Regions from separate parts of the Bacillus sp. ISL-39 genome, predicted to be linked through region 2. Evidence: a T-box and tRNA genes for the amino acid it is inferred to sense, from the RefSeq annotation. Region 2 holds a T-box; the other holds one or more tRNA genes.

Region 1 (15,060 bases), on a different contig from region 2:
TTCAATATAGTTCTGTTCATTGATAATTAAACCAATTGTGAGCAGGGGTGAATTAGATGATACCCAATAATAATCCCATATCGTCTCAATAAAGACCGAAATATTAAAGTGGGGAAGCAGCCTGAATAACGGTTCTTTCCTTTTAAGACTTTCTTCATAAAGCAGCAGCTGTGGAAATGCATCCTGGAAGATAAGCCAATTCCCTCGTTCAAGGAATGAGAAAAACGAGCTTTTTTCTTTTTTGGGTAACAGCCTTGTTAATAGCTCTGCTTTTAAATCTGTCATGCTCCATCCGGCATTCCTTGAGACCATATGGGCCAGTAATGCCCAATTGATTTCCGGGTGCTTCTTATAAAAGTCCAGGTAGGCTTTCGTTCTAGTAATATTGTTTTTATTTAGTTCCTTGGTCTTCAACTTTATCTCTTGGATGATTTTTCTCTCTTCTTCTAAGGGGTTCTTAGTCAAGTTCATTTTTTGCCTTCTTTGTAATTTTTCATGAATCACTTCAATAGGCGACTTTACTTTTCTCTTAAAAAAGGATATTGTTCCTCCCCCCTCATTCTGGATTTCGATTAAACCATCACCACAAATAAGATCCTTTTCCATTCTATTTCTTTCTTATTAAATAAATGAGCTAAACACAAAAGAAATACAAACCTGGAATTCCCCTCAGTTTTGCAGGTCCAAGTTCCTTAAACTGAAATCGCCCATATCATAGCAGTGGAGTGTGAATTTCGTTTTGGGGAGGAATACGATGTTTTATCACGTTAAGGAATTACAGTATCAAGCGAAACCGGAAAGGCCAGACCCTGTCTACGCCAAAAAGCTGCAGGAAGTTATTGGCGGACAATTCGGGGAAATCTCTGTTGCAATGCAATATTTATTCCAGGGATGGAATACGCGCGGTGACGGAAAATATCGGGATCTCTTGATGGATACCGGTACAGAAGAGCTGGCCCATATTGAAATGCTTTCTACCATGGTCGCCAGGCTGTTAGATGGAGCTCCTGTTGGCGCACAAGAGGAAGCAGCAAAGGATCCGGTGATGAAAGCGATTTTAGGGGGCATGAATCCACAGCATATCATCGTATCAGGTTTGGGAGCAATGCCGGCTGACAGCGTTGGAAACCGTTGGACGGCAGATTACATCATCGCGAGCGGCAATCTTCTCGCAGACTTCAGGGCTAACCTGAATGCTGAGTCCCAGGGCAGGCTCCAGGTCGCCAGACTTTACTATGAAACGACAGACCGCGGCGTAAGGGATATGCTATCCTGGCTGCTGGCAAGAGACACAATGCACCAAAACCAGTGGATCGCTGCTATAAAGGAATTGGAAGCAAAGGAAAACGTAGTGGTGCCAAGCACCTTCCCGAAACACCTGGAAAAACAGGAAGTTTCCTACGTGCTGTTTAATCTTTCAGAGGGAGACGAAAGTGCGGCTGGCAGATGGGCAAGCGGAACCAGCATGGACGGCCTTGGCACATTCCAGTACGTCCAAAATCCTGCTCCATTTGGGCCAAAGCCAAAGCTCAAACCAGCACCTCCTTATATTTTTGATACACCACCAGCTGTGATGAGGAATGAGCAAATACCACCAAACTTGATGTGAGAGATGAAAGAACAAAAAAAGCTTCAATCCTTTAGAAAAGGATTGAAGCTTTTTAGTATGATTCCTACTGGGTTCGAACCAGCGACCTCTACCCTGTCAAGGTAGCGCTCTCCCAGCTGAGCTAAGGAATCTTATTAAGTTTGTCCTATTTAGTGAGGACATTTACTAATATATACTGGATTGATAGGATTGTCAATAATGTTTGCATAAAAATCATGATTTATAAATTCTTAATTGCCCTAAGTACACTTTCAATATATACATCCTCATGTGGAACAAAGTCGTGTTTCTTCACAAGCATGCTATGCGATTTCTTTTCATGATCCCCGCTCACCAGGAAACCTTCAACTTTTATTTCCTCAACCGTCCCAAACCATAAATTTTCAAATACAGTCAGGCTTGCCATCATGATGCCCGCAACTTCTTCTCTTTGCAGCCTGTATTGATCAAAAGACTTATGCTGGTCATACAAAAAAACATGGCATAATTCATTATCAATAAATCCTGGAATGTTCAATGAATCTTTGATTACCCCTAAAGAATGCAAATCCTCCAAGGCCAATTCAATCCCAAGTTCCTCTTTCACTTCTCTTAAGCCATCCAGAGGACTTTCATCAGCAAGTATGTGTCCTGCTGCAGTGATATCCAACAAATCAGGATAATCCTTTTTAGCCGAACTGCGGACTTGAAAGAAAAGAAAATCTTCATTGCCTATTCTCTCTGTTAACCAGCAATGAAAGGTTTCATGCCAATATCCTGCTTTATGTACTTCTGTTCTCGTACCCGTTCCCATCCAATTTCCCTGTTCATCAAACACCTTAAGCATTTCATTTTCCACTCATAACACCTCCCTCCTAAATCATACCATATATTCTCCGAAAAATATTACGAACAAGCGTTCTAAAAAAGATTGAATAAAGAACGAATGTTCGGGTATAATGTAATTAGAAATTATAAGGAGTGGAAAACGCATGAATGGCCTTCTTGAACAATCATTTAATGAAAACCTTCCTGTCGAGATGATCTATCTTGCAGCAAATAACCAGATTACCCAGCGGAGAGTTATTGTAAAAGAGTTGCACGATCGTTATTTTAAAGCATATTGTTTTCTCAGAAAGGCAGACCGCCTGTTCAAAAAGGAACACATACTTTCAGTTATGCCTGTAAGACGCAAGTTGCTTAAATCAAGCTAAAAAAAGAAGCCCTTCAGTAAGGACTCCTTTTATATTGATTAGTTTGCAGTCTTTGGTTTCACTGAGTCTTTATCCTTGATGATCACTTGGAGTGCAACAAGGAGAATGAATAGGCCAAGACCGATTATATCTGTCATACCTTCTGGGTAGATCAGCATAATACCTCCGACGATTCCCAGCACTCTTTCCCACCAGAATAATTTCCTCAGCCAGTATCCGATTATGCCAGCACCAATCGCCAGCATACCTGAAATGGCAGTGAATACCACCCAAATTAATTCTGTCCAGCTTGTGTCGATCATCAGGAGTTCAGGAGACAACACGAACATATAAGGGATGATAAAAGCGGCGATTGCCAGCTTGGCCGAATTCACACCGGTCCGCAGCGGTTCTCCGCCGGAAACACCTGCCGCCGCGAATGCTGCAAGCGCAACAGGAGGAGTGATATCGGCAATAATACCGAAATAGAAAACAAATAAGTGAGCAGACAAATCTGGTACACCCAACAGGATGATCGCAGGTGCTGCAATTGTTGATGTGATAACATAGTTAGCCGTGGTTGGCGAACCCATACCCAAGACGATTGCTGCAAGCATCGTCAACATCAAAGTTGGTATCAAATAACCGCCTGAAAGATCAAGCAAGCCATTTGCAAGCTTCAACCCTAGGCCGGTTTTCGTAACTACCCCAACAATGATACCAGCCGCTGCTGTAGCTGCCGCTACTCCCAGAGCTGTCCTCGCCCCATCGACAAGTGCATCGATCGCATCTCTAAATCCGATTCTCGTCTCTTTGCTAAAAGAACTTACGACAATCGTAGATAGGATCGACCACAAAGCAGCACGCATGATACTCATGCCGCTCACCATCAGGATAATAACAATCAGGATAGGCAAAAGCAGATAAATCTTTTTAAGAACTTCTTTTCTGTCGGGCATTTCTTCATCAGATAAACCGCGCAGCCCAATTCTCTTCGCTTCGAAGTGGGTCATGATCCAGATACCAGTAAAATATAATAACGCCGGGATCGTCGCAGCCTTGGCGATATCCCAATAGGTGATTCCGCCACCGATGAATTCAACCATCAGGAAGGCTGCTGCTCCCATGATTGGAGGCATCAGCTGACCCCCGGTTGATGCCGCTGCTTCAACAGCACCGGCAAATTCTTTACGGTAGCCGAGCTTTTTCATCATCGGAATCGTAAAAGAACCGGATGTAACAACATTAGCCACTGAGCTTCCGCTGATTGTTCCCTGCAGGGCGCTGGAGAAAATCGCAACCTTAGCTGGGCCTCCAGTACTCTTGCCCGCAACAGCAACAGCGAGATCATTGAAATATTGACCTACACCCGTTTTTACCAGGAATGCCCCGAACAATAGGAACAGGAAAATAAATGTTGATGAAACACCTAATGGAGTTCCTAAAATACCCTCGGTCGTAAAGAACATTGTCTGGACGAGAGATTCCAAATCAAGACCTCTGTGCGCCAAAAACCCTGGCATATAAGGTCCAAAAAGGGCATAAGCCATGAATAAGGCTGCAATAATCATGATCGGCAAGCCAACCGTCCTTCGTGTCGCTTCAAGGACCAGCAGGATAGCGGCAATACCAATGTAGAAATCTGTTGGTGTCAAACGGCCGACACGGTTTACGAGTTCCTCAATCATCACTGGCCAATAGGCTCCGACAGCAACAGCAATCACCGCCAATAGCAGATCATACCATGCCACCTTTTTCACCTTCAGATTCTTCTTCCTTGCCGGAAATAACAAGAAAATCAGTGCCAGAGCGAATCCCAGGTGGATCGAACGCTGCAGCTGGGCAGTCAGGACACCAAATATGGAGGTGTATAGCTGGAACACTGAGAAAGCCAGAAGCCCGAAGAAAACAACCCATCCCATCTTGCCTGCTAATTTTCTAGTTGCGGCTTCCGGATCATATTTCTCCAGAAGCTCTTGCTGTTTTTCTTGAGATACCATTTCTTCATTTGTCGTCAAGGATATTCACTCCTTCCAATTGCTTCAATAAACTAATTTTCTCAATCTTTATCCGTACCCTTGTTCCTGGTTCAATCGCCTTTGACAAGGGGTACGTTATGTCTTCATAAATCAGGGTGTGGTTAGCCCGGACCTGGCCCAGCCGCATATCAAAATGCGAAAATTCCCTGGTCATATTTGTAATATAGTACTTGCCATCCTTCATCTCAAAGTTCTCTCCATCCGCAACTTCAGATGGCATACCGATCGCAAAATCTTCGTACTCCAGTTCGAACTGTCTGATTCTTTGGCTTTCGGTAACGTTGTAGCTTTCAATCACATCTGACAGATGGATCGAGTGCTTATACTTTATTTTAAAGGCTTCCCCTGTATTTATCGGTACATAGCAGAGTATATCATTATTTTCAGGTGTAAGAAAAACCAGAGCTTGCTTGTAAGGGATATTGATTGAGATAATTGCTAAAAAAATGATGAGGGTTAACAGAACGAAGATTTTTGATTTAAACCAGTTTATTTTCATATCATTAGCCTCGCCTGTCCATTGTCTCCGATGGAGTGCTTTCTTCAATACAGTAAAAAATAGACCGTTTGGAAGTTCGGTCTATCCTGCCTTGGTTTTAATCCATATGGCCTTTCTTTGCGAAAAGCCTTCTTGTTAAGGTGAATTGACCGGATAATACCCTCTATGGGCACGATCCGGTCATGTTAAAACAATTACTCAGCGGCCTTGATACCTTCTTCATCATAGTACTTCTGTGCACCTGCATGGACTTCAATTCCCACACCGTTCAGTGCATTTTCCGGCTTGATTTGCTTAGCTTTTGCGTGTGTTACCTGGTCAAGATTTTCAAAGATTGACTTTGTAATGTCATAGACAAGGTCCTCTGACAGGTCTGCTTTTACAACAAGCATCGCAAGAACTGCCACTGTAGGCACTTCTGAATCCAGTTTGTATGTTCCAGAAGGGACTGCTTCTTTTGCATAGTACGGATACTTTTCAATCAGCTCATCAGCTTTGTCAGCTTCAATTGGTACAATCACAACATCTTCAGTTGCGGAAAGCTCTTCAACAGCCGCTGTAGGTGTTCCAGCTGTGACGAAAGCCGCATCAATATTGCCATCTTTAATACCATTAACTGATTCATCAAAGCTCAAGTCCTGCTTTTGGATATCATCCAGTGATAGACCGTGGACTTCCAGGATTTGTTCAGCATTCGCTGCAGTACCAGAACCTGGCGCACCGATTGAGACCTTTTTGCCTTTTAGATCTTCTACTGATTTGATTCCTGATTTTGCTGTAGTTACGATTTGAATTGTTTCAGGATACAATGTTCCGATTGCTTTAATATTGTCAATTTTGTTTCCATCAAACATCAGCTTTCCTTCTGTTGCGTAGGAAGCAATGTCAGTCTGCGTGAAGGCGATTTCACCTTTACCATCCTTAATGCTCTGCATGTTTTCTGCAGAAGCTCCTGTTGTTTCAGCATTTGTGCTAACCCCAGTTGCGTCAGAGACGATTTTGGCAAATGATCCGCCCAACGGGAAGTATGTACCACCCGTACCACCAGTAAGGATGCTCATGTATTTTGGTTTTTCTTCTGATTTACCTTCTCCGCTGCCCTCTTCTTCAGAGCCGCCGCCGCCACATGCAGCCAGTACCATTGAAAGAACCAGCATCAATGCAGTGAACAAAAGAAACTTTCTTTTTTTCATCAGAATTCCCCCTTATAGAAATAGAATTGTTCAACCTAATCTTAACATAAGACTTCACACAATTGTCAAACATGTTACTTACATACTATCTTTCTTATCCGATACAAATAGATTGCCATAAAAGATTTTTGAAAATACATATGCTAAAATCGTGTTGACGGTTAAAATATAATATTGCAATTGAAAGATTTGGAGGTAAATGAATGGACTTTCCAATGGGTAAAATAGAAGAAATCGTGCTTCAAAGCAAGGAACTTGGAGAAGAAGTGCCCATGCTGGTATACTTGCCTGCCAACTATTCTCCCTTATATAAATATTCATTATTGATCGCTCAGGATGGCCGGGATTATTTCCAGCTGGGCCGAATCGGCAGAATTGCAGACGAGCTCCTTGGCAAAAAGGAAATTGAAAACGTCATCATCGTGGGAATACCATATGAATCAGTCGAAGACAGAAGGCGCAAGTATCATCCAAAAGGTGAACAGCATCAAGCCTATATCCGTTTTCTGGCTCATGAGCTTGTACCATACCTCGATGAACAATACCCTACCTATCAAATGGGGATGGGCCGCGCACTGATTGGCGATTCACTCGCAGCCACAGTTTCACTGCTTGCAGCACTCCAGTATCCACACACATTTGGAAAGGTACTGCTGCAATCACCGTATGTAAATGAGGAAGTAGCTTCGGCTGTCAAGGGCTTTGACAAACCAGAATTGCTGCAGATTTACCATACTGTTGGTGACCAAGAAACAGAAGTAAAAACGAGCTCTTCCAAAAACAAAGACTTCCTGACACCGAACAGGGAGCTTTCAAAGAAATTCAAGGATAGAGGCTTTGGCTATTTCTACGATGAATTCAGCGGGGACCATACATGGACCCATTGGCAGCCTGACCTTAAGAGGGCAATCAGGCATATGTTTTCATAATATATGCTTCTTTATATTATATATTTTGAAAATTTGTTATAATGAATGGTAAATCATATTATATGTTTATCAGTTAATCGTTCTGCACTACACTTTATGAAACGGGGGTACCGGAGATGAAATTCGGAATTGTCATTTTTCCATCGAAGAAAATCCAGGATTATGCAAATTCAATGAGAAGGCGCTATGATCCTCACTATGCGTTAATCCCGCCTCATCTAACTTTAAAATCCTCCTTTGAAGCAACGGAGGAAGAGATCAAGGAAATTGCCAGTAAAATCTATACCATTGCCAGGAACTTCAATCCAGTCAACATCAAAATCTCTAAAATCAGTTCCTTTAAACCCGTAAATAACGTAATTTACTTGAAGGTTGAATCACCGGAAGAATTAGAAAAACTTCATATAGAACTTAAGTCTGCCTTTGACGGCGATCAGGAGTATAACTTTGTACCACATATCACCATCGGACAAAAAATGTCAGATGACGAACATTCTGATGTATATGGCTCATTAAAAATGACGGATGTAAGCTTTGAAGATACTGCAGACAGGATTCATTTGCTTTACCAGCTTGATAATGGCTCGTGGACAGTATATGAAACATTTCGTCTTGGAAAGGAATAAACAAACGTGGAAGTGAAAATTGTTAACAACGAACAAGAATTAGCAGACGCATTCGAGGTACGCAAGGCAGTCTTCATCCATGAGCAAAATGTTCCGGAAGAAGAAGAAATCGATCAATTCGAATCCGACTCTGTCCATTTTGTGTTATATGATGATAAAGGAAAAGCAGCTGGCGCAGGGAGATTCCGGGTATTGGACGGTATCGGCAAGGTCGAACGGATTTGCGTTTTAAAAGAGAATCGCAAAACCGGCGCTGGTGTCGCCGTCATGAATAAAATTGAGGAGTATGCCAAGTCACAGGGCATATCGACCTTGAAATTGAACGCACAGACACATGCTATCCCATTTTACTCCAGACTAGGATATGAAACGGTATCAGAAGAATTCATGGATGCCGGAATTCCGCACAAAACGATGAAGAAATCTATTTAAATTAAGTGAAACTCCATTCTAATATGAGTGGAGTTTTCGTTTTCCCTATTTCCAACTAAGAGCAAAAAGCCCATTGGCTGATTAAATTTAATTATCCACAACAAATTCATCTCCGTAACAACAAAAAAAGCACAACAGCTGAGTTTAAATCGACTCGCTGTAGTGCCTTCCTTTTCCCGTTAATTCAGCATATGCTTTGCTGACAACTAAGGGATTTACCTTTTTCTTATAAACACGATCCGTATTAGAGAAACTAGTATCCGAGGCCGCCAGCTGCATTCGTGCAACAGGCTGCTGGTCCTTCCGCTTTTGCATTGGCGCAATGGCTTGCTCTTGTTGTTCCTGACCCTTTTCCACAGGATCTTCTTTACGGACCCTGCTCACTTTTTGAATCATAAATGGATCATAATCAGTCCCTATTTCACGTTCGGCATATTGTATATATTGATAATTTGTCACTGGAAGAATGTATCCCATTTTGATATCCCCCAAGTTATATTATTTATATTCTCACTATATTCTTCTTTTCCTTTTACCTCTTTATGACCGTAATAAACCACTGATGAGAAAAATTTTCCTATCATCCGTCATGATAAAGAATTCCTAAAGTCATTTACCGAGCAGAAAACACCTTTTGTTAGAAATTATATTCTGCTATGATAAAGATTGTGCTATTTTTGGTCGGAGATGAGGGAAAACATGAAAACAGCCAAGTATAATCATCAGATAATAAGCCTTGATCAATATCACCGCGAGGACTATCAAAAGCTATATGATGATGGAAAAAAAGGAATGCTTACCTGTTCTGTATGCGGAGGACCTGTCCGTTTTTACCTCGGCATCAAGGACAAGCCACATTTCTACCATCATCTTTCCACAAAGGAAGATTGCAATAGACAAAGTGAATCCTCCCTTTCAGTCCAGCCGTCCGAGAAAGCAGAATATATCGAACGAAATGGCTTCCGTATCCCAAAGTCCCGTTCCATTACGGCTGAAGCAGAAATAGAGGAAAAGTTCGTTTCTTCTCGCGAAGTAAAGATTCCTTCACCATTTACTCCGCACCCACCGGCTAAGCCAGGGGTAAAGCTAAACTATTTAAAACAGCTTAGAGAAGCAGAAATCCATTTTGATGGCAACCAGGAAAAGGCTGTTGTTTCTACAGAGGGACCATTATTGATTTTGGCAGGTGCCGGGAGTGGCAAGACGAGAGTACTGACCGCGAGAACGGCCTTCATGATTGAAGAGAATAACATTGATCCAGGTTCTATCATGCTTGTTACCTTTACTGCGAAGGCTGCAGCTGAGATGAAGAAACGGATTGCCAATTACCCGGGAATGTCCCCTGCTAAGGTCAACCGGCTGATCGCTGGCACCTTCCATAGCATCTTTTACCGAATCCTTTGTTTTCACGACCGTGAAAATTGGTCATCTGACAAGCTGATGAAAAAAGAATGGCAGCGGGAACAAATATTAAAGGAAGCTGGCCGAAAGCTCCAGCTTGACGAGAAAGAGTTTGCTTATGACCTGGCTCTCCAGCAAATCGGTTTATGGAAAAATACGATGATCATGCCAAATGAAGTGAAGCCGGAATCTCCATGGGAAGAAAAGGTCGCTTTGCTGTATAAAGACTATGAAGCTGCTAAAGACAAGCAAAAATTATACGATTTTGATGACATGCTTCTCGGCTGTTATAAGCTTTTTAAGGAAAAGCCAGCAATCCTGGAGAACTATCAAAATCGTTTTCACTATTTTTTAATCGACGAGTTTCAGGATATCAATAAAGTTCAATATGAACTCATGAAAATGCTATCTGACAAGAATGGGAATGTATGCGCTGTTGGCGATGATGATCAGTCAATCTATTCATTCCGAGGCAGCGATCCTGCCTACCTGTCCAAGTTTAAGACAGACTTCAAACATACTAAACTAATCATATTAAACCAAAATTACCGCTCGCCGCATGAGATTGTAGAGACAGCCAACACTTTGATTTCCGCGAATCTCATACGTCACGAAAAAGAAATGCGGGCGCAATTTTCCGGTGAGTGCCCGCCGGTAATCTTCCACCCTTATGATGAAGAAGAAGAGGCAACGATGATACTGACGGATATAAAAGAGCGAATTGAACAGGGTGAACGCCCAGGTGATTTTGCCATCCTGTTCAGGACGAATGCAGCCAGCCGCGCAATCTTCGAGAGGCTCGCGAATTCCAGCCTGCCCTTCCGTCTTGATCAGGACATAGAATCCTTTTACGAGCGTTTCATGGTTAAAGGAATGCTGTCATTTTTGCGTCTAAGTATGAATCCTGACGATCCTGATTCAATCAAAAACATTTTGCCATCTCTCTTTTTAAAGCAGTCGATTTTCCGTGATTTACAGGCGAATAGTATCCTTAACGATTGTTCAATGCTTGAAGCACTTGCCTATGTAAAAACTGGCTTCGCTTTCCAGGAACAAAAGCTGAAGAGGCTCATTCCGATAGTACGCTCGCTGTCACCTCTATCACCAATTGCGGCAATCGATATAGTCGAGAAGGACCTTGGCTATCAGGACTTTATCAAAAAGCGCGGAAATGAAGGCAATCAGCTTGAAAAGGGCTCTGATGACATCCGGGATTTAAAAGTAGCTGCGCGCAATTTTAATACCGTCGGAGAATTCCTCGAGCATGCTGACCATATGACGGCCATGAACACAGAAATCAAGCGAAGCAGCAGGAATCACACTGATGCTATCACCCTCAGCACCATTCATCGCGCTAAGGGGCTTGAATACGGAAACGTCTATATTATCGGAACAGTAGACGGCAGCATTCCACATGATTATGCTTTGGATGCATATCGTAATGGGGACCAGCTCCCTCTGGAAGAAGAACGCCGGCTGCTCTATGTAGCAGTAACAAGAGCAGAGAAGAACTTGTTCATTTCCGTTCCACAAAAGAGACGCGGAAGAAAAGCTAACCCTTCCCGCTTTTTAGCGAATATTAAAAGAAAAATGCCAAATCAGGACCTGGGGATTTAAACTCAGGTCCTGATTTGACATTCAAGAATTACTTTTTATTGATCATTTTGGAGATCTGGCCAAAATCAAGCTGTTTTCCATCCTTGACAATGGATTCCACAATCTTGTCTTCCATTTCTTTACTTACTGGCTTGTTAGCCATTTTTGAAACACGGCGGATAACGCCTCTTACTGTTTGCTCATCTTTAAAATTCGCATTTTGTAATGAATTCGCTAACTCAAATACATCATTCATATTTACGCCAGTCTTTTTTTCTATATTCTTGAAGAAATTATTATCCATATAAAATCACGCCTCCTTCTTTAACTACTCTATAGTATGAAGGAAGCAAAAAAAGGTGAAAGTGAGCTGATAAAAATCAGCAATCCCCCCTAACAAGAAAAAGCTGTCCCGAATGGAACAGCTTTCCTACTTACATTTAGTTGTAGAAGCTTGCTCCTACAATAATCAACAAAATGAACAATACGACGATCAATACGAAAGTGGAGCCGTAATAGCCGCCACCGCCGTAGCCGTAGCCGCCGCCGCCGCAAAAGCCACCAAAACCGTAGCCCATTCTTCTTCACCTCACTTTTTATTACTCAATAGCAATATATGTAAGGCTTAACGAATACGTATGGGCGAGCCCCCACCCATTTAAAAATCGTGGGTTAAATATGATCAAAATCCGGGAAATGACCTGTTAAATATTCATCATATAGGTCAATTTTAAGGTTTCCATTAGAATCCACTTCAGCGTAAAAAACTTCCTGTGGCTTGTTCCCTTTTTCATGGATTTTTGCAATTAAAGCATTTCTATCCAGACCAACCCGCCTTAAATTTTCCTCGATAAAATTACCGTCCATCAAAACGGCAACCGAGGGAGTCTCTTCTTCCATTTGTATTTTGTAATCCTCATACTTTAAAGGCTGTTTGGCTTTCTTCAACAAAACACTCAATTCTCCATTCGAATCAAGCGAAGCAAACTCAACATCAGCCACTTTAAATACACTTTTCTTGCGGAGTTGTTCCAGGAGTTCATCTATACTGTATTTCTCTTTTCGCATATTCTTTTCGAGAATATTGCCCTTCTCAATGAAGGTTGTTGACTTCCCCTCAACTATTTTGCGGAATAGTCTGCTTCTTAAGGATATTGTTGAAATCGCCAAAGGGACGAACGACCAGACAACCAGGCTGGCAATTCCGTCCCTCAAGCTCAAATCAGGGTCCATCGCTAATGTGCCAGCAATATCTCCCACAGTGATACCAACGATATATTCAAAAAATGACAGACTCGACAATTGCTTTTTTCCAAGAAGCTTAGTGATGATAAATAAGCCTACAATCAGCAAGATGGACCTTATGATGGTTCTAAGAATATCCGGCATTAGATCATTCCTGTGACACAGAATCAGCCTTTTGGCTTAAAGATAAGGGCGCCGATAAAGCCAAAGATCACAGCAGCCGATATACCCGAACTCGTGATTTCGAACATCCCTGTCAGGACGCCGACCAAACCGTGCTGCTCTGCCTCCTGCAACGCTCCGTGCACAAGTGAATTTCCAAAGCTTGTAATTGGAATCGTAGCACCTGCTCCGGCAAAATCAATTAAAGGTTCATAAAGCCCAAAACCGTCAAGGACAGCCCCAATAACCACAAGCAGACTCATCGTGTGCCCTGGTGTCAATTTCACAATGTCAAACATCAATTGGCCAAATACACAGATCAAGCCTCCGATAACAAAAGCCCAGAAAAACATTGGCAGCAATTTGATTCCTCCTTTTTAATTCATTTCTATAGATACTGCGTGGGCTATACATGGAATGGTTTCATTTTGCTGGAAAGATAGCGGTGATAACAGAGCTCCTGTCGCAACAACAAGGATTCTCTTATAGACACCATTATTCATCTGGTTTAGTAAATGGCCATACAGGACGGAAGCCGAGCATCCTGCTCCGCTGCCTCCAGATTGGACCTGCTGGTCATCGTTATAAATCATCAAACCGCAATCCTTAAATTGTTCCTTGGTAATCTCTAGTCCAGACTGCTGCAAAAGCTCGTATGTAGTAGCCTGTCCAATCCTTCCAAGATCACCTGTGACAACCAAGTCATAATAGGAGGGTTCTCGATTAAAATCTTTAAAGTGGGCGATGATCGTATCAGCGGCTGCAGGAGCCATTGCCCCGCCCATGTTAAAGGGATCAGTAATCCCCATGTCCACTACTTTCCCAATAGTCGCAGAGGTGGTTACGATTTTCCCCTGCTTTTCCGGATTGTCCGTTAAAACAGCCGCTCCGGCTCCGGTAACAGTCCACTGTGCTGTCGGTGGCTTTTGTCCGCCATATTCTGTCGGGTAGCGGAATTGTTTTTCTGCCGCCGAATTGTGGCTTGATGCGCCGGTTACAGTCTTCTTTGCTCCCTGGTAGTTCACAATAAATGATGCTAGCGCAAGGCCCTCCATTGAGGTTGAGCAGGCACCGAAGAGGCCGAAATATGGAATTTCCATCGTCCTTGCCGCAAAACTGGTCGGTGTGATCTGGTTGATTAAATCCCCTGCAAGCATAAATTGCATATCCTCTTTGTTGAAATTCCCTTTCTGCAACGCAGACTTAATTGCCTCCTCCAGTAAAACTCTATGTGCTTTTTCGTATGAGTCTTCTCCCATCCACAAATCATCATGCAGGACATCAAAATCAGCTGCCAATTTTCCCTCAGCCTCGAAAGGACCGCCTGATGAGCCCCATGATTCAATGACAGGCATGTTAGCAAATTGCCATGATTGCTTTCCAATCAACATTTACAGCACCCCCATCATCGTCAACAAAGTTTTTACCAGAGCAACGACAAAAGCGGCAAAGACACCAAATAAAATGACTGACCCTGCCAGTTTGAACATGTTTCCGCCGACACCGAGGACAAAACCTTCAGTTCGGTGTTCTATCGCCGCTGAGATGACGGAATTCCCAAAGCCAGTAACCGGTACAGCACTGCCCGCTCCTGCAAATTGTCCGATATGGTCATATACACCAAACCCTGTCAACAGCATGGAAAGAAAAATCATCGTAGCAACAGTCGGATTACCAGCTGTTTGTTCTGTAAAATTAAAAAAGTAGATATAAAAATAGGTGATTACCTGACCTATTGTACAAATCAATCCGCCAACCAAAAATGCCTTGATACAATTTTTAACTACTGGGCGTTTTAGTTCATGCTTTTGTTCCAGCTCCTGATACTGCTGCTGCTCAGGTGTCATCTTTTGCTTTTTTTTATCCCCCATTTCACCCATCCTTTCTTATGTTAATTCCTTTTTCAGCGAAATAATCCGCTGCAATTGCTCTTCGGCTTTCTTATCCGGAAAGGACGGATCTTTCATTTTCTCCCGAAGCTCCACCGCTTCAATAAAAATCTTATAGTCACTGGAAACAATAAAATCTTCATCAGGATAATTCTTTTCCAGCTTCTTATTGATTTCTTTTTCGATCCGCTTCATGCCGAACCGCTTTAAATGCTTAACCTTGTATGCGACTAATATTTCTTTTTTTCCTGCAATTACGGCGACATCA
Region 2 (15,060 bases):
CTATGATATCCCAGTCATTATCATCGCGACAAAAGCCGATAAAATCCCAAAATCAAAGTGGCAAAAGCACTTGAAGATTACAAAAGAAACTCTTGATTTAGACCCGGATGATACAATCATTCTTTTCTCTTCAGAAACAGGGGAAGGGAAAGACAAAGCCTGGTCAGTATTAGGGAGTTTCATGAAATAGTCCACGACCAATAAGAAACCCGCACCGAGATCGATCACGGTGCGGGTCTTTTTATCATATTGAAAATAATCTTTTAACTAGATTAGGTCTAGCTTCGGTGCTTTTCTTACTTCCTTTTAATAAACAACAGGTAAACACCAATGAGTACCAAAGCTGCCGGCCAAAATCTCCATGCTGTCGAAACGCCATTTTCCAATAAACCAAGCCATCCGCTGACTCTGTCATAAAACAGCAGCAGTCCTGCTAGAATGAGAAAGAGGACACCGTGGAACAAGCCGTTGCCTGTTTTCTGATATCGCAGCAAAAAGCCAAGGGCGATAATTAAAATGAAAGCTCCAAGGTGATCTGGCCAGAGTGTGAATTGGTTGACCACATGAAAGTGAACACCGAAGCCAACGAGTATCACGCCCGGAAAGATCGCTTCAAAATCCCTGCCCCAATAACCCTGAACTAAAAAGGCGGCTCCGACGATGATCAAAAGTGTCGGCCAAGTATAAAATTCATTGAACAATGAAACATTTTCCTGCTGAAGATAAAAATAGATTCCAAAACCGATTAATATCATTCCTGGTATAATTCTCTGATTTTTCATTCTTTCACCACTTCCAGAAAGGCTCACTTGAATTAAAGGACAAACTTTGATAAGGTACATTAGGGAGTATGTTTATTTGCTTTTGATATAGTATAAAAGTATAACAAACAGACTGAAGAGATCGTTCAATTTAATTTAAAGCTATTATATATATTTTTTCAATAGTTGTTCACATTTACAACGTTAAAAGGGAAAAAACGTCATGTATAATTGCCTTAGCCAATTATGCAATTTCTATGTGGGGGTGTCAATTCATAATGCATATTATCGTTGTCGGTCTTAACTATAAAACTGCCCCTGTCGAAATCCGTGAAAGATTGACATTCAACGAAGCAAACCTTGGTGAAGCAATGGGTGCACTTCAGGAAAAGAAGAGCATCCTGGAAAATGTCATCGTATCAACTTGCAACCGTACAGAAATATATGCTGTCGTGGATCAGCTTCATACAGGCAGATATTATATCAAGGAGTTTTTATCTGAATGGTTCGGGATTCCTCAGACAGAATTTACGCCCTTCCTGTTCATCTATGAACAAGACGGGGCTATTGAGCATTTATTCAAGGTTTCATGCGGTTTGAATTCCATGGTACTGGGTGAAACCCAGATCCTTGGGCAGGTGCGTTCAAGTTTCATGCTAGGACTTGAAAGGAACACGACTGGAACAGTCTTCAACCAGCTGTTCAAACAGGCAGTCACTATTGCCAAGCGCGGCCATTCTGAAACAGATATCGGTGCGAATGCTGTTTCTGTAAGCTACGCGGCTGTTGAGCTTGCCAAGAAGATTTTCGGCACTCTTGACCAGAAGCATGTCCTGATTCTTGGTGCTGGGAAAATGGGTGAGCTTGCGATCCAGAACCTTCATGCAAATGGTGCCAAGAAGGTGACAGTCATCAACCGTACTTACCAGAAAGCTGAGGATTTGGCGAACCGTTTCTCAGGCAAGGCGAAAACACTGGATGAACTTCAAACTGCGCTTGTGGATGCGGATATCCTGATCAGTTCAACAGGTGCGAAGAACTTTGTTGTCACGAAGGATATGATGGCAAAGGTCGAGCAAAAGCGAAAAGGAAAACCATTATTCATGGTGGATATTGCGGTGCCGCGTGATCTTGATCCGGAAATCGCGACGCTTGAAAATGTCTTCCTTTATGATATCGATGATCTAGAGGGCATCGTGGAAGCGAATCTGCAGGAACGTCAGAAGGCAGCAGAGAAAATTCTGATCATGATTGAAAGTGAGATCGTCCAATTCAAACAGTGGCTCAATACACTTGGTGTCGTGCCGGTCATTTCTGCGTTGAGGGTCAAAGCCCTTTCAATCCAGCAAGAAACAATGGACAGCATCGAACGCAAACTGCCTCATCTATCTGATCGTGATATTAAAGTCCTTAACAAGCATACAAAAAGCATCATTAATCAGCTCCTTAAGGACCCAATCCTGCAGGCGAAAGAGCTTGCGGCTGGTCCGGCTGCTGAGGAAGCACTCGATTTATTCGTGAAGATTTTCAATATTGAACAGCTCGTCGCTGAACAAGAAGGAATGAAAACAGCTGAAACCAAGCAGGTAAAAGTTCCTTCGCCTCAGGCTTCTTTTCAGCCGTAGAGGTGGTGCCCATGGGTGATCTTTATATTACACGTCTCCATGAAATAACCATTGTGATTTATGCGGCCAGCGTGCTCTTATACTTTATCGATTTTCTTAACAGTAACCGGAGGGCAAACCAAATTGCCTTCTGGTTACTTGCATTTGTTTGGGGTTTCCAGACGATTTTCTTGTTGTATTACATGATTGACCAAGGCCGGTTCCCAGTTCTGACCCTTTTTGAGGGGCTTTACTTTTATGCATGGGTGCTGGTCACGCTGTCGCTGGCAATCAATAAGCTTTTAAAAGTAGATTTTATTGTCTTTTTTACAAATATCCTTGGATTCATCATCATGGCGATCCATACATTCGCACCAGTCCAATATGATTCAAATGTTATGTCCGAACAGCTTGTATCGGAACTTTTGCTCATCCATATCACGATGGCGATCTTGTCATATGGGGCATTTTCGATCTCAGTGGTCTTTTCGCTGCTATATCTCATTCAATATGACCTTTTAAAGCGAAAAAAGTGGGGGAAGCTGTTATGGAGGATAACAGATTTAACGAAATTGGATTATTGGTCATACATATTGAATGTCATCGGAGTGCCGATGCTGATCCTGAGCCTGATTCTCGGGCTCCAATGGGCATGGATCAAGGTACCTGACCTTGCCTGGTATGATGCCAAGCTGATAGGCTCGTTCATCGTACTCGCTGTCTATAGCATCTACCTGTATTTAAGGGTTGGCAAAGAAATGTATGGGAAATCGCTTGCCCTTTGGAATGTCGCATCGTTCCTGATTGTATTAATCAACTTTTTCCTTTTCGGAAAATTATCATCTTTCCATTTTTGGTACCAATAATAGGAGGCTGTCATGAGAAAAATTATCGTTGGCTCCAGACGGAGTAAGCTAGCATTGACACAAACAAACTGGGTAATAGAGCAGCTGAAAAAACTAGGTGCGCCTTTTGAGTTCGAAGTGAAAGAAATTGTCACAAAAGGAGACAAAATTCTTGATGTAACTTTATCAAAGGTTGGCGGAAAAGGCCTTTTCGTAAAAGAAATCGAACAGGCTATGCTTGATAAAGAAATAGATATGGCTGTCCACAGCATGAAGGATATGCCTGCCGTACTTCCTGATGGACTTGTCATCGGATCAATTCCAGAGAGGGAAGACCACCGTGATGTCCTGATTTCAAACGGCCATGTTGCTTTTAACGATCTGAAACCAGGTTCTGTCATCGGAACAAGCAGCCTGCGCAGGAGTGCCCAGCTGCTGGCTCAGCGGCCTGATCTTGAAATGAAGTGGATTCGCGGAAATATCGATACAAGGATCGCTAAGCTTGAAACAGAAGACTATGATGGCATTATCCTTGCTGCTGCCGGTTTGAAGCGCATGGGATGGGCCAGTGATACAGTAACTGAGTTCATCAATGAGGATATTTGTGTACCAGCTGTCGGCCAGGGCGCGCTTTCAATCGAGTGCCGCGGCGATGATGAAGAGCTTCTTCAATTGCTCCAAAAATTCACTTCTGCTGAAACAAGTGCGACTGTCAGGGCCGAAAGAGCATTCCTTCACAAGATGGAGGGCGGATGCCAGGTACCGATTGCAGGATATGCATATCTTAATGACAAGGAAGAAATCGTCCTGACAGCACTTGTTGGTTCTCCAGATGGAAAGACCATTTTCAAGGAACAGGTAACAGGAACAAACCCTGAGGAGCTAGGCGAGCTTGCAGCTGACAAGCTGATCAGCCAGGGAGCGAAAGACCTGATCGACCAGGTAAAACAGGAGCTTGATAGTGAATGATTCCAGCGCATTCGCTGCAAAATAAAACGGTCATGATTCCAAGGGGAAAGGCTCACGCGAAGTCTTTCTCCGAATTGGTTGCTAGAAATGGAGGGATTCCGGTGGAGATCCCTCTTATTGCCTTTCAGCCGGTTGCAGCATCTGAAAAACTACTTAAAACACTTGCTAATTTACATACCTACGATTGGATTATTTTTACGAGTAATGTTACGGTGGAAACCTTTTATACCTTTTTGAAAAAGGGACAGGCTCTTCCGCCAAAAATAGCCGTGATCGGCGAAAAAACGAAAAAAGTCCTCTTGGACATGGGTGAAACGGTCGACTTTGTTCCAGAAGAATATGTTGCCGAAGGATTTATCGATGAGTTTTTACCACATGTCAATCAGGGTGAGAGAGTCCTGATTCCAAAAGGGAACCTGGCCAGGGATTATATCTCTGCTGCATTGAAAGAAAAGGGCGCAATTGTTGATGAAATCATCATCTATGAAACATTCATGCCTGATGAAAGCAGAAGCAAGCTCGTTAAGATGCTATCTGAAGAAAGTCTTGATATACTTACATTTACAAGCCCTTCTACGATTGACCACTTTATGAAAATCGTTGAGGAAAATCAATTAAGAGACAAGCTGGAGCACCGCATCGTTGCCTGCATCGGCCCTGTATCCAAAAGGAAGGCAGAGCAGCGGGGATTGAAAGTGCATGCCATGCCGGAAAAATACACCGTTGAAGAGATGCTGAAAAGCGTTGCCAAGTTTATAAATATTGGAGGGTAATCCATGAAACACCTTGAATTCAGCCGACACCGCCGTCTTCGCCAATCAGCGAATATGCGCGCTCTAGTACGTGAAAACTATCTTCGCACTGAAGACCTGATCTACCCGCTTTTTGTCGTTGAAGGAGAAAATGTGAAAAAAGAAGTTTCTTCAATGCCCGGAGTCTATCAACTATCCCTTGATAACCTAAAAGAAGAAATCAATGAAGTGGATTCTTTGGGCATTAAATCCGTGCTGCTTTTCGGTGTTCCGAATGAAAAAGATGAAGTAGGCTGTCAGGCGTATCATGATCACGGAATTTTGCAGGAAGCGATTCGAGTCATTAAAAAGGATTTTCCTGATATGGTTGTCATCGCCGATACATGTCTGTGTGAATACACTAGCCATGGCCATTGCGGCGTCATCGAGGATGGCAAGGTTCTCAATGATCCATCCCTTGAACTGCTCGGAAAGACAGCTGTCAGTCAGGCTAAAGCTGGAGCGGACATCATCGCACCATCGAATATGATGGACGGTTTTGTTACAGCGATTCGTTTTGCTTTGGATGAAGCAGGATTCCAGGATGTGCCGATCATGTCTTACGCTGTTAAATATTCTTCTGCATTTTACGGTCCATTCCGTGAAGCGGCAGAAAGCACGCCACAGTTCGGTGACCGTAAATCCTACCAGATGGATCCGGCAAACCGGATCGAAGCGATGCGTGAAGCTGAATCAGATGTCATGGAAGGAGCTGACTTCCTGATCGTCAAGCCAGGCATGCCTTACCTTGATATCGTCCGTGACGTGAAAAACAACTTCAACCTGCCAGTTGTCATTTATAATGTCAGCGGTGAATATTCAATGGTCAAAGCAGCAGCTCAGAACGGCTGGGTCGACGAAAAGAGCATCGTCATGGAAATGCTGACAGGTATGAAACGCGCAGGGTCAGACCTGATCATCACCTATCACGCGAAGGATGCAGCACGCTGGCTGAAGGAACAATAAAGATAAATGCTTTGACGATGTCTCTGGCAGTCATAATGGCTGGAACTGAATCTCTGGAGTCAATTAATAGAAATGAGGGATAATATGCGCTCATATGATAAATCGATAGAAGCTTTCAAGGAAGCGACAGAACTTTTGCCGGGAGGAGTTAACAGTCCCGTCCGCGCATTCAAGTCTGTCGATATGGATCCTATCTTCATGGAAAAAGGAAAAGGTTCTAAAATCTATGACATCGATGGCAACGAGTATATAGACTATGTATTGTCATGGGGACCACTGATCCTTGGACACACGAACGAGAAGGTCGTAGAGGGAATCAAGAAAGTGGCGGAGCTTGGGACAAGCTTCGGCGCACCGACAGTTGTCGAGAATGAGCTTGCACAATTAGTCATTGACCGTGTGCCATCAATCGAAATGGTGAGGATGGTATCTTCGGGAACTGAGGCAACGATGAGTGCATTGCGCCTGGCGCGTGGGTATACAGGCCGGAATAAAATCCTGAAGTTTGAAGGCTGCTACCATGGACATGGCGACTCATTGCTGATTAAAGCAGGCTCAGGCGTCGCTACACTAGGCTTGCCAGACAGCCCGGGTGTTCCAGAGGGAGTTGCCAAAAACACGATTACAGTACCTTACAATGACCTTGAAAGCGTCCGTTACGCATTCGAGCAGTTTGGTGATGATATTGCTGGTGTAATCGTTGAACCAGTGGCCGGGAACATGGGTGTTGTTCCTCCAGTTGAAGGCTTCCTGGAAGGTTTGCGCGAAATCACGACCCAGCATGGCACGGTATTGATTTTTGATGAGGTCATGACAGGCTTCCGTGTAGGCTATAACTGTGCGCAGGGCTTTTACAATGTAACGCCAGACCTGACATGCCTCGGAAAAGTAATCGGCGGCGGACTTCCGGTAGGCGCATACGGCGGTAAGAGGGAGATCATGGAGCAAATCGCTCCAAGCGGTCCTATTTACCAGGCGGGAACGCTATCAGGCAACCCGCTGGCGATGACAGCTGGCCTCGAGACATTGAAGCAGCTGACACCGGAATCGTACAAAGAATTTGAACGCAAAGCCGTTATTCTTGAAAACGGTTTGAAAGCTTCGGCTGAGAAATACGGGATCCCGCACACAATCAACCGTGCAGGATCAATGATCGGCATCTTCTTCACAAATGAAAATGTCATCAACTATGAATTGGCCAGACAATCGAATCTGGAATTCTTTGCAGCATACTATCGTGAAATGGCGAATGAAGGAGTCTTCCTGCCGCCATCACAGTTCGAAGGATTATTCCTTTCAACAGCACACACAGACGAAGACCTGCAGAAAACAATCGAAGCAGCTGAGAAGGCATTTGCGAAGCTTCAGGAAAAATAATTAGGATGACACTCTCCATTTTTGGGGAGTGTTTTTTATTGGTCTATGCTGTATTTTGATCAGACAAAATTGAGAGATCTCAACTGGGTTTTAGTAGTCCAGGTTCGGACAAAAGATGGTCGTATTCTTGTAACTTTGTCTGAAGTAGCCCCAGGTTCGGACAAAAGGCGGTTGGTTTCACTAAGCTTTGTCCGAAGTAGCTCCATGTTCGGACAAAACACGGTCGTATTCTTTTGATTTTGTCCGAAGTAGTCCCAGGTTCGGACAAAAGATGGTCGTATTCTTGTAACTTTGTCCGAAGTAGCTCCAGGTTCGGACAAAAGATGGTCGTATCTTGTAACTTTGTCCGAAGTAGCCCCATGTTCGGACAAAACACGGTCGTATTCTTTTGATTTTGTCCGAAGTAGTCCCAGGTTCGGACAAAAGATGGTCGTATTCTTGTAACTTTGTCTGAAGTAACTCCAGGTTCGGACAAAACCCCGTCATTTTCCACGTGAATATCTCCCTGGCTTTAATTTTGCTCAAGCATTTTCCTTAAGTAGGAATCCGCTTCAAACAATCCCTTTCCAACTCCTTTTTATGTTCTAAATTATCATAAAAGTAAATACAGACTCATAAAGTGTTAATGACATAGTGATTTTACGTTTAAGGAATGAAAGGAGGAGTCGCTTTGTCTAAGGGGAATCAATCGTGCCTGCGATTTTCATTAGAAGAGTCTGTGTGGTTTCAAAGAGGACAGGAAGTCGCGGAGCTAGTCTCGATTTCACTCGATCCGAATATAACCATCCAGGAAAATGAACAATACGTATCCATTCGCGGATCGCTGGAGTTGACTGGGGAATATACATGCCATGAACAGCAGCAAGAGGATGATAGTCAAATCGCAGCTCTTAAGTACGTGCATTCTGTCATGGAAAGGGAAGAAGGGGTCTATGAATTCCTTCATCGTTTCCCGGTAGATATCACAATTCCTAAAAACCGGATCGAAAGCATCTATGACATTGACATTCAGGTGGAAGGTTTCGATTATGTTTTTCCAGAAAAAGACCGCCTGAAGCTGAATGCTGACCTTGCCATCACTGGCCTGTACGGCGAACAGCAGCATGAAGCCGATCAGGATGCTGACCGTGAAGAGGCGGAGGAACTGGAAGTCAGCTACCACGAGGAGGCTACTGCAGAGGTTGAGGATGACTTTGCAGCGGAAGCTGAAGCAGATTCAGAGACCGATAACCAGGAAGAGAGAGAGGAACAAGAGTTCCCGGAAGCTCCTGCCTATTCCTTCGTCCAGCAAAATGAAACATTAAATGAACAGGAAGAGCAGGACTCCTACGAAGAAGAACTGTATGCGCCATTCAGGGCAGAAGCAAAGAAATCGCTAGATGCAGAAGAAGCATCTGAACCTGAATTGCAAGAGCAAAGAGAGCAACAACAAGTTCCTGAGTATGCTTTAAGTGACTTCAGAGGTGAGCCGGAGCCGGTTGCGGAGGTCGAAATAGAGCAAGAGGAAGCGGAAGTCGAACTGGAGGCAGAGGACCTGCCAGAAGCAGAAAATCAGCCTGCTGAAATGGAAGAGTCTCCTGAAAGCTCATCCTCCCCAATATTGAAAAAGAAGAAGCCGAATATGAAACAAGGCATTTCGATTGCTGAATTCTTAGCTCGTAAGGAAGAAGGAACTGAGGTTGCAAAAATAAGAGTGTGCATTGTCCAGCAAGGCGATTCCCTTCAATCGATTTCCGAACGATATGATGTGCCAGTCCAGCAGCTTCTGCGGGTGAATCATCTGAGCATCGACCATGAGGTACATGAAGGCCAGGTACTATATGTCCCGGGCGTAGCCGTTCACAATAGCTAATATTTTTCACTTTATAAGTATAAAAATTTTGCACTACGATTAATGTCCAGCTCTTGCGCCTAGCCCTTCGAGTCGCTTCGGCCCGTCCCATGAAGTCAAAGAACGACTTCAGGGGTCGGCCCTCTATGCACAGGACGTGCAGACCCGCCAGCCACACGATATGGCGTATTAGGCGGGCAGCGCTTGGCAGGGCTAACCAAGGGGCTTGCGCTTTTATTTGTCCAGCTCCAGCGCCTAGCCCTTCGAGCGTTTCGGTCCTGCCAATGAAGTCAAAGAACGACTTCAATGTCAGGCCCTCCAACGCTTGGCAGGGCTAACCAAGGGGCTTGCGCTTTTATTTGTAGCAACGCCTTGTCCAAAAGGAGGCTGGTTGTCAGGGCTGGCTTGGCTGCTGGCTGGGATTGCTATAGCTTTTAGTATGGGCAGGTGTCTAACACCTGCCCAGATTTATTTATTCAAGAATAAATAGGTCTAATGCTCAATTCGAGAATTGTCCAGCTTCTGCGCTAGTTGGGGCTGACCAAGGCGCTTAGGCTTTTCTAAATATATGTCCAGAAAGTAGGCGAGATTCGATGGATGATCGCAATTTTTTAAAAGAAGAGTCTGCAGTATTAAAGCAATATCCTATCGATCCTTATTTTGCAGAGGATTTTGGCAAAGTGAAAAAAGTTTATACGAAATCGGGGACTTTCGCTTTGAAAAAAATCCACCCGTATGAGGGGACAGATTTTATCAAACATATCCAGCACCTTTATCAAAAAGGCTATAACAGGATTGTCCCAGTCTATCCGGCAAATGACGGAAGATATGCAGTGTTGCATAATAAGTCCCTGTATTATTTAATGCCGTGGATGCCGAATGAGACTAGAGAGGAACAGTCTCAAAGACACCAACAGCTGTTCAGGGAATTGGCGAGGATGCATACATTGTCCGTCAAGGAACTTGAAATAAGTGCGGAAGTGAAGCAGGAGCATTATGAAAGGACATTGAAAGAATGGGAAAAGGAAGAAGAATTCATTAATGGTTTTCTTGAAAGCTGTGAGAACAGGGTATATATGTCCCCGTTTGAACTGACATTCTGCCTGTATTATATCCAGATTCGCCAGGCAATCCAGTTCGCCAAGCAAAAGCTGGAGACATGGAGTGAAAAAACGAAGGAGCAAAAGAAAACGAGGACAGTCACGCTTCACGGTAAGGTCTCTCCTGAACACTTCCTGTTTGATGAAAGAGGGTACGGGTATTTCATCAATTTCGAGAAGGCGAGGCAAGGGTCCCCAATCCAGGATATGCTCCCATTCCTGGCAAGGTCTCTGAAAACCCAGCCCAAGTATGGAGATGAAATTATCGACTGGATTTATGTATATCTGAAATACTTTCCTTTCCGAGAGGACGAAATGCAGCTATTTATGAGTTATCTTGCTTTTCCGTCAGGCATTATCCGGGTTGCGGAGATGTACCATCAGCGCAGGACAGAAGTGGATGAAAGGAAGTTTGTCCAAAAGCTGCAGCGACAATACTGGCTCTTGAGCAATACGGGTTACGTAGTGACCAAGATTGACGAAATGGAAAAACAAAAGGAGCAGGCAAAACAAGAAGGAGCCCAGAGCTAAAAGATGCTCTCAGGCTCCTTAAATTATTTCGAATTTTATCGCAAGGGCAATAAGGATGAATATCGTTAACAGGAAGACATCAAATGTCGTCGGAAAAAACAGGGTTCGGATTCCCTGGAAAACGCAAAAAGGAATAATGAGCTGAGCGCATACTGCCCGCGCCGTCCTTGCCCACTTTGGGAGTGTATAAGGATTATACCTTCGTCTCTTCATCGCCATCCCTCCAAACAATCAGGTATCCCTTTTTTTATTCTATGAGTGAGAGGCCGAAAAAGTGCTTATTGTTCGCACATCAAGGAGCAAAAAGTATAAAATAATAAAAAAAAGGAAATGATGATTGACGTCAATCCACTTTTTTGGGTAGTATATCTAATATACAAAACACATAATAAAGCAAAGCTTTGACAGGGAAGAGTACATGAGCAGCCAGCTTAAAGAGAGGGAGTCCATTAGCTGCGAGGACTTCTAAGCGGAACCATGGAAGGTCGCCCTTGAGCATCGCCTGGGAACGGAATGACTCCCAGTAACAGGCGACGGTGAAGAACCGTTATCCATATTTGAGCCAGCAACAAAACTGTTTTTACCGTTGCTGGGAAAAAAGGTGGTACCGCGAACAAACTCCATTCGTCCTTTTATGGCGAATGGAGTTTTTTATTTTTGAAATGCATTTGAATGGAGGAAAAACTGATGGAAGAGAATTTGTCTATGCCGACTAAATACGATCCGTCTTCAATTGAGCAAGGACGTTATGAATGGTGGATCAAGGGTAAGTTTTTCGAAGCAAAGGATGACGAAACGAAAAAGCCTTATACAATCGTGATCCCCCCGCCAAACGTAACTGGAAAGCTTCACCTTGGCCATGCATGGGATACAGCGCTTCAGGATATCCTGACGCGAATGAAGCGCATGCAGGGCTATGATGTACTTTGGCTCCCGGGGATGGACCATGCAGGCATCGCGACACAGGCGAAGGTCGACGAGAAACTTCGCAGCCAGGGCATCAACCGATACGAGCTTGGCCGTGAAAAGTTTTTGGAAGAATCGTGGAAGTGGAAAGAGGAATATGCTCAGCATATCCGGAAGCAGTGGTCAAAGCTTGGGCTGGGACTGGATTACAGCCGCGAGCGCTTCACATTGGATGAAGGTCTATCCAAGGCGGTAAAAGAAGTATTCGTTTCTTTATACCGCAAAGGCCTTATCTACCGCGGCGAATACATCATCAACTGGGACCCTGCAGCGAAAACGGCTTTATCTGACATTGAGGTTATCCATAAAGATGTCCAGGGTGCTTTCTACCATATGAGATATCCTCTGGCAGATGGCAGCGGCCATATCGAAATCGCGACGACAAGACCGGAAACCATGCTTGGCGATACTGCGGTTGCGGTTCATCCGGAAGATGACCGCTACAAGCATTTAATCGGCAAAACGGTTATTCTGCCAATCGTTGGCCGTGAAATCCCGATTGTCGGCGACGATTATGTTGATATGGAGTTTGGTTCAGGCGCAGTTAAAATCACTCCTGCACATGACCCTAACGACTTTGAAATTGGCAACCGCCATAACCTTGAAAGAGTCCTAGTCATGAACGAAGACGGCTCAATGAACGCAAAAGCCGGCAAATATCAGGGTATGGACCGCTTCGAGTGCCGCAAGCAAATCGTCAAGGATCTTCAGGATGAAGGCGTACTGTTCAAGATTGAAGAGCACATGCACTCGGTAGGACACTCTGAGCGAAGCGGAGCAGTAGTAGAGCCTTATCTTTCAACTCAATGGTTCGTTAAAATGCAGCCGCTTGCTGATGAAGCAATCGCACTTCAAGGCGAAGATGAGAAGGTTAACTTCGTTCCTGATCGCTTTGAAAACACTTATATGCGCTGGATGGAAAACATCCGCGACTGGTGTATTTCCCGTCAGCTTTGGTGGGGCCACCGAATTCCTGCCTGGTACCATAAAGAAACAGGCGAGGTATACGTTGACCATGAGCCTCCAGCAGACCCTGAGAACTGGGAACAGGACAATGATGTTCTAGACACTTGGTTCAGCTCGGCGTTATGGCCGTTCTCAACAATGGGCTGGCCGGATGAAGATGCAGCGGATTATAAACGACACTATCCAACTGATGCCCTCGTAACGGGTTATGACATCATCTTCTTCTGGGTATCACGGATGATTTTCCAGGGACTTGAGTTCACTGGACAGAGACCATTCAAAGATGTACTGATCCACGGACTCGTTCGTGCAGAAGATGGCCGCAAGATGAGTAAGTCACTTGGAAATGGTGTTGACCCGATGGATGTCATCGACGAGTACGGCGCCGACTCACTCCGCTACTTCCTGACAACAGGAAGCTCACCGGGCCAGGACCTGCGCTACAGCACTGAAAAGGTTGAAGCGACCTGGAATTTTGCCAATAAAATTTGGAATGCATCACGTTTTGCCTTGATGAACATGAATGGCCTGAAATATGAAGAAATCGATTTGAGCGGGGAGAAATCCGTTGCCGACAAGTGGATTTTGACTAGGCTGAATGAAACGATTGAAACAGTGACAAGGCTGTCAGACCGCTATGAGTTCGGCGAAGTCGGCAGGGCTCTATACAACTTCATCTGGGATGATTTCTGTGACTGGTATATCGAAATGGCAAAGCTTCCGCTCTACGGCGAAGATGAAGCAGCCAAGAAGACGACAAGATCGATTCTTGCATACGTTCTTGATAACACAATGCGTCTGCTTCACCCATTCATGCCATTCATTACAGAAGAAATCTGGCAGAACCTTCCGCATGAAGGGGAGTCCATCACGGTTGCAAGCTGGCCGAAGGTTGATCCTGCTCTGACTGATAAAGATGCAGCAGACGATATGAAGCTGCTGGTTGAAGTCATCCGCGCAGTGAGGAACATCCGCTCGGAGGTAAATACTCCGCTCAGCAAGAAGGTTGATATGTTCCTGAAGGCAAAGGATGAAAAGACATTAAGCATGCTTGAGAATAACCGCGGCTATATCGTCCGTTTCTGTAATCCAGAGAACCTGGAAATCGGGCTTCAAGTCAACGCTCCTGAAAAAGCGATGACAGCTGTCGCTACTGGACTTGAAATCATCATGCCGCTTGAAGGCCTGATCAACATCGATGAAGAAATTGCCCGCCTTCAAAAGGAAAAAGAGAAGCTCGATAAAGAAGTAGAACGTGTACAGAAGAAGCTTGCTAACGAAGGCTTCGTTAAAAAAGCTCCGGAGAAAGTCATCGAAGAAGAGCGCGCAAAAGAAAAAGACTATCTGGAAAAACGTGCAGCAGTCGAAGCGCGTATCAGTGAATTAAGAAACTAATTTTAGATAAAAAATTTGAAGGCGAACCAGTATTGGTTCGTCTTCATCTTGAATTGAGGTGTGTTTGATGTTTAATACATATGAACAGGCAATTGATTGGATCCATGCAAGGCTGCGGCTGGGTATGAAGCCAGGACTTTCAAGGATGGAATGGATGCTTGAAAGAATGGACCATCCAGAAAGAAGGATCAAAACCATCCATGTCGGCGGCACGAACGGGAAAGGTTCAACAGTCACGTTCCTGCGTTCCATCCTGCAGACAGCAGGATACAGGGTCGGTACGTTTACTTCGCCATATTTTGAACAATTCAATGAGCGGATTAGCATCAATGGCCAGCCAATCAGTGATCAAGAATTGCTTGAACTGACGAATGCAATCAAGCCGCTTGCTGACGAACTGGATCATACGGAGTTGGGCGGACCGACTGAATTCGAAGTGATTACTGCGATGTCACTCTATTACTTTGCAAAGATGTCACCTGTAGACGTTGTCATTTATGAGGTTGGGCTTGGCGGCCGCTTCGATTCGACCAATGTCATTCACCCGCTGCTATCCATCATCACTAGTATCGGTCTCGATCACACCGCGATCCTGGGGGATACATATGAACAAATAGCTTTTGAAAAAGCGGGAATCATCAAGAATGGTGTAAGTACCATTACGGGAGTTGAGCAGCCCGAAGCACTGGATGTAATCAGAAGAAAAGCCCTTGAAAGCAAGTCCCCTATGTACCATCTTGGAGATGAATTCACAACTGGTTCAAGAGAGTCCCTGGAGCGTGGAGAAAAATTTTCGTTTTCCAGCATGTTCGGCCAGCTCAAGAATCTGAAAACTTCAATGATCGGTTCTTATCAGGTAGACAATGCCGCCTGTGCTGTAATGGCCAGCCAGGTCCTTGCAAACTACTATTCGTTTATGATTGAGGAAGAGCATATCAGAGAAGGGCTGATTGAAGCC

The links. The T-box of region 2 lies ahead of J7E37_RS00175 (valine--tRNA ligase). A T-box ahead of a tRNA ligase gene usually reads a tRNA of that ligase, here a tRNA-Val.
Region 1: it encodes a tRNA-Val, which carries the amino acid that the T-box ahead of J7E37_RS00175 (valine--tRNA ligase) is inferred to sense. The anticodon was not compared.

What each region holds. Positions count from the first base shown of each region.
Region 1 covers NZ_JAGGQM010000019.1:103,726-118,785, reverse strand. Annotated here, with positions in the region: gene J7E37_RS14910 (DUF2515 domain-containing protein) at 1-471, opposite strand, end outside; gene J7E37_RS14905 (manganese catalase) at 755-1,609, shown strand; tRNA gene J7E37_RS14900 (tRNA-Val) at 1,668-1,740, opposite strand; gene J7E37_RS14895 (NUDIX hydrolase) at 1,830-2,447, opposite strand; gene J7E37_RS14890 (hypothetical protein) at 2,581-2,802, shown strand; gene J7E37_RS14885 (TRAP transporter permease) at 2,841-4,781, opposite strand; gene J7E37_RS14880 (DUF1850 domain-containing protein) at 4,786-5,319, opposite strand; gene J7E37_RS14875 (TAXI family TRAP transporter solute-binding subunit) at 5,514-6,512, opposite strand; gene J7E37_RS14870 (alpha/beta hydrolase) at 6,716-7,441, shown strand; gene J7E37_RS14865 (YjcG family protein) at 7,558-8,067, shown strand; gene J7E37_RS14860 (GNAT family N-acetyltransferase) at 8,074-8,499, shown strand; gene J7E37_RS14855 (hypothetical protein) at 8,644-8,976, opposite strand; gene J7E37_RS14850 (ATP-dependent helicase) at 9,199-11,517, shown strand; gene spoVIF (sporulation-specific transcription regulator SpoVIF) at 11,546-11,800, opposite strand; gene J7E37_RS14840 (YjcZ family sporulation protein) at 11,937-12,074, opposite strand; gene J7E37_RS14835 (DUF421 domain-containing protein) at 12,169-12,885, opposite strand; gene spoVAE (stage V sporulation protein AE) at 12,909-13,265, opposite strand; gene spoVAD (stage V sporulation protein AD) at 13,281-14,294, opposite strand; gene spoVAC (stage V sporulation protein AC) at 14,295-14,774, opposite strand; gene J7E37_RS14815 (YhcN/YlaJ family sporulation lipoprotein) at 14,790-15,060, opposite strand, start outside.
Region 2 covers NZ_JAGGQM010000001.1:26,476-41,535, forward strand. Annotated here, with positions in the region: gene yihA (ribosome biogenesis GTP-binding protein YihA/YsxC) at 1-190, shown strand, start outside; gene J7E37_RS00130 (LiaI-LiaF-like domain-containing protein) at 297-782, opposite strand; gene hemA (glutamyl-tRNA reductase) at 1,040-2,386, shown strand; gene J7E37_RS00140 (cytochrome C assembly family protein) at 2,398-3,231, shown strand; gene hemC (hydroxymethylbilane synthase) at 3,244-4,179, shown strand; gene J7E37_RS00150 (uroporphyrinogen-III synthase) at 4,176-4,952, shown strand; gene hemB (porphobilinogen synthase) at 4,956-5,936, shown strand; gene hemL (glutamate-1-semialdehyde 2,1-aminomutase) at 6,021-7,313, shown strand; gene spoVID (stage VI sporulation protein D) at 7,984-9,165, shown strand; gene ysxE (spore coat protein YsxE) at 9,738-10,775, shown strand; T-box leader at 11,168-11,410, shown strand; gene J7E37_RS00175 (valine--tRNA ligase) at 11,463-14,102, shown strand; gene J7E37_RS00180 (bifunctional folylpolyglutamate synthase/dihydrofolate synthase) at 14,170-15,060, shown strand, end outside.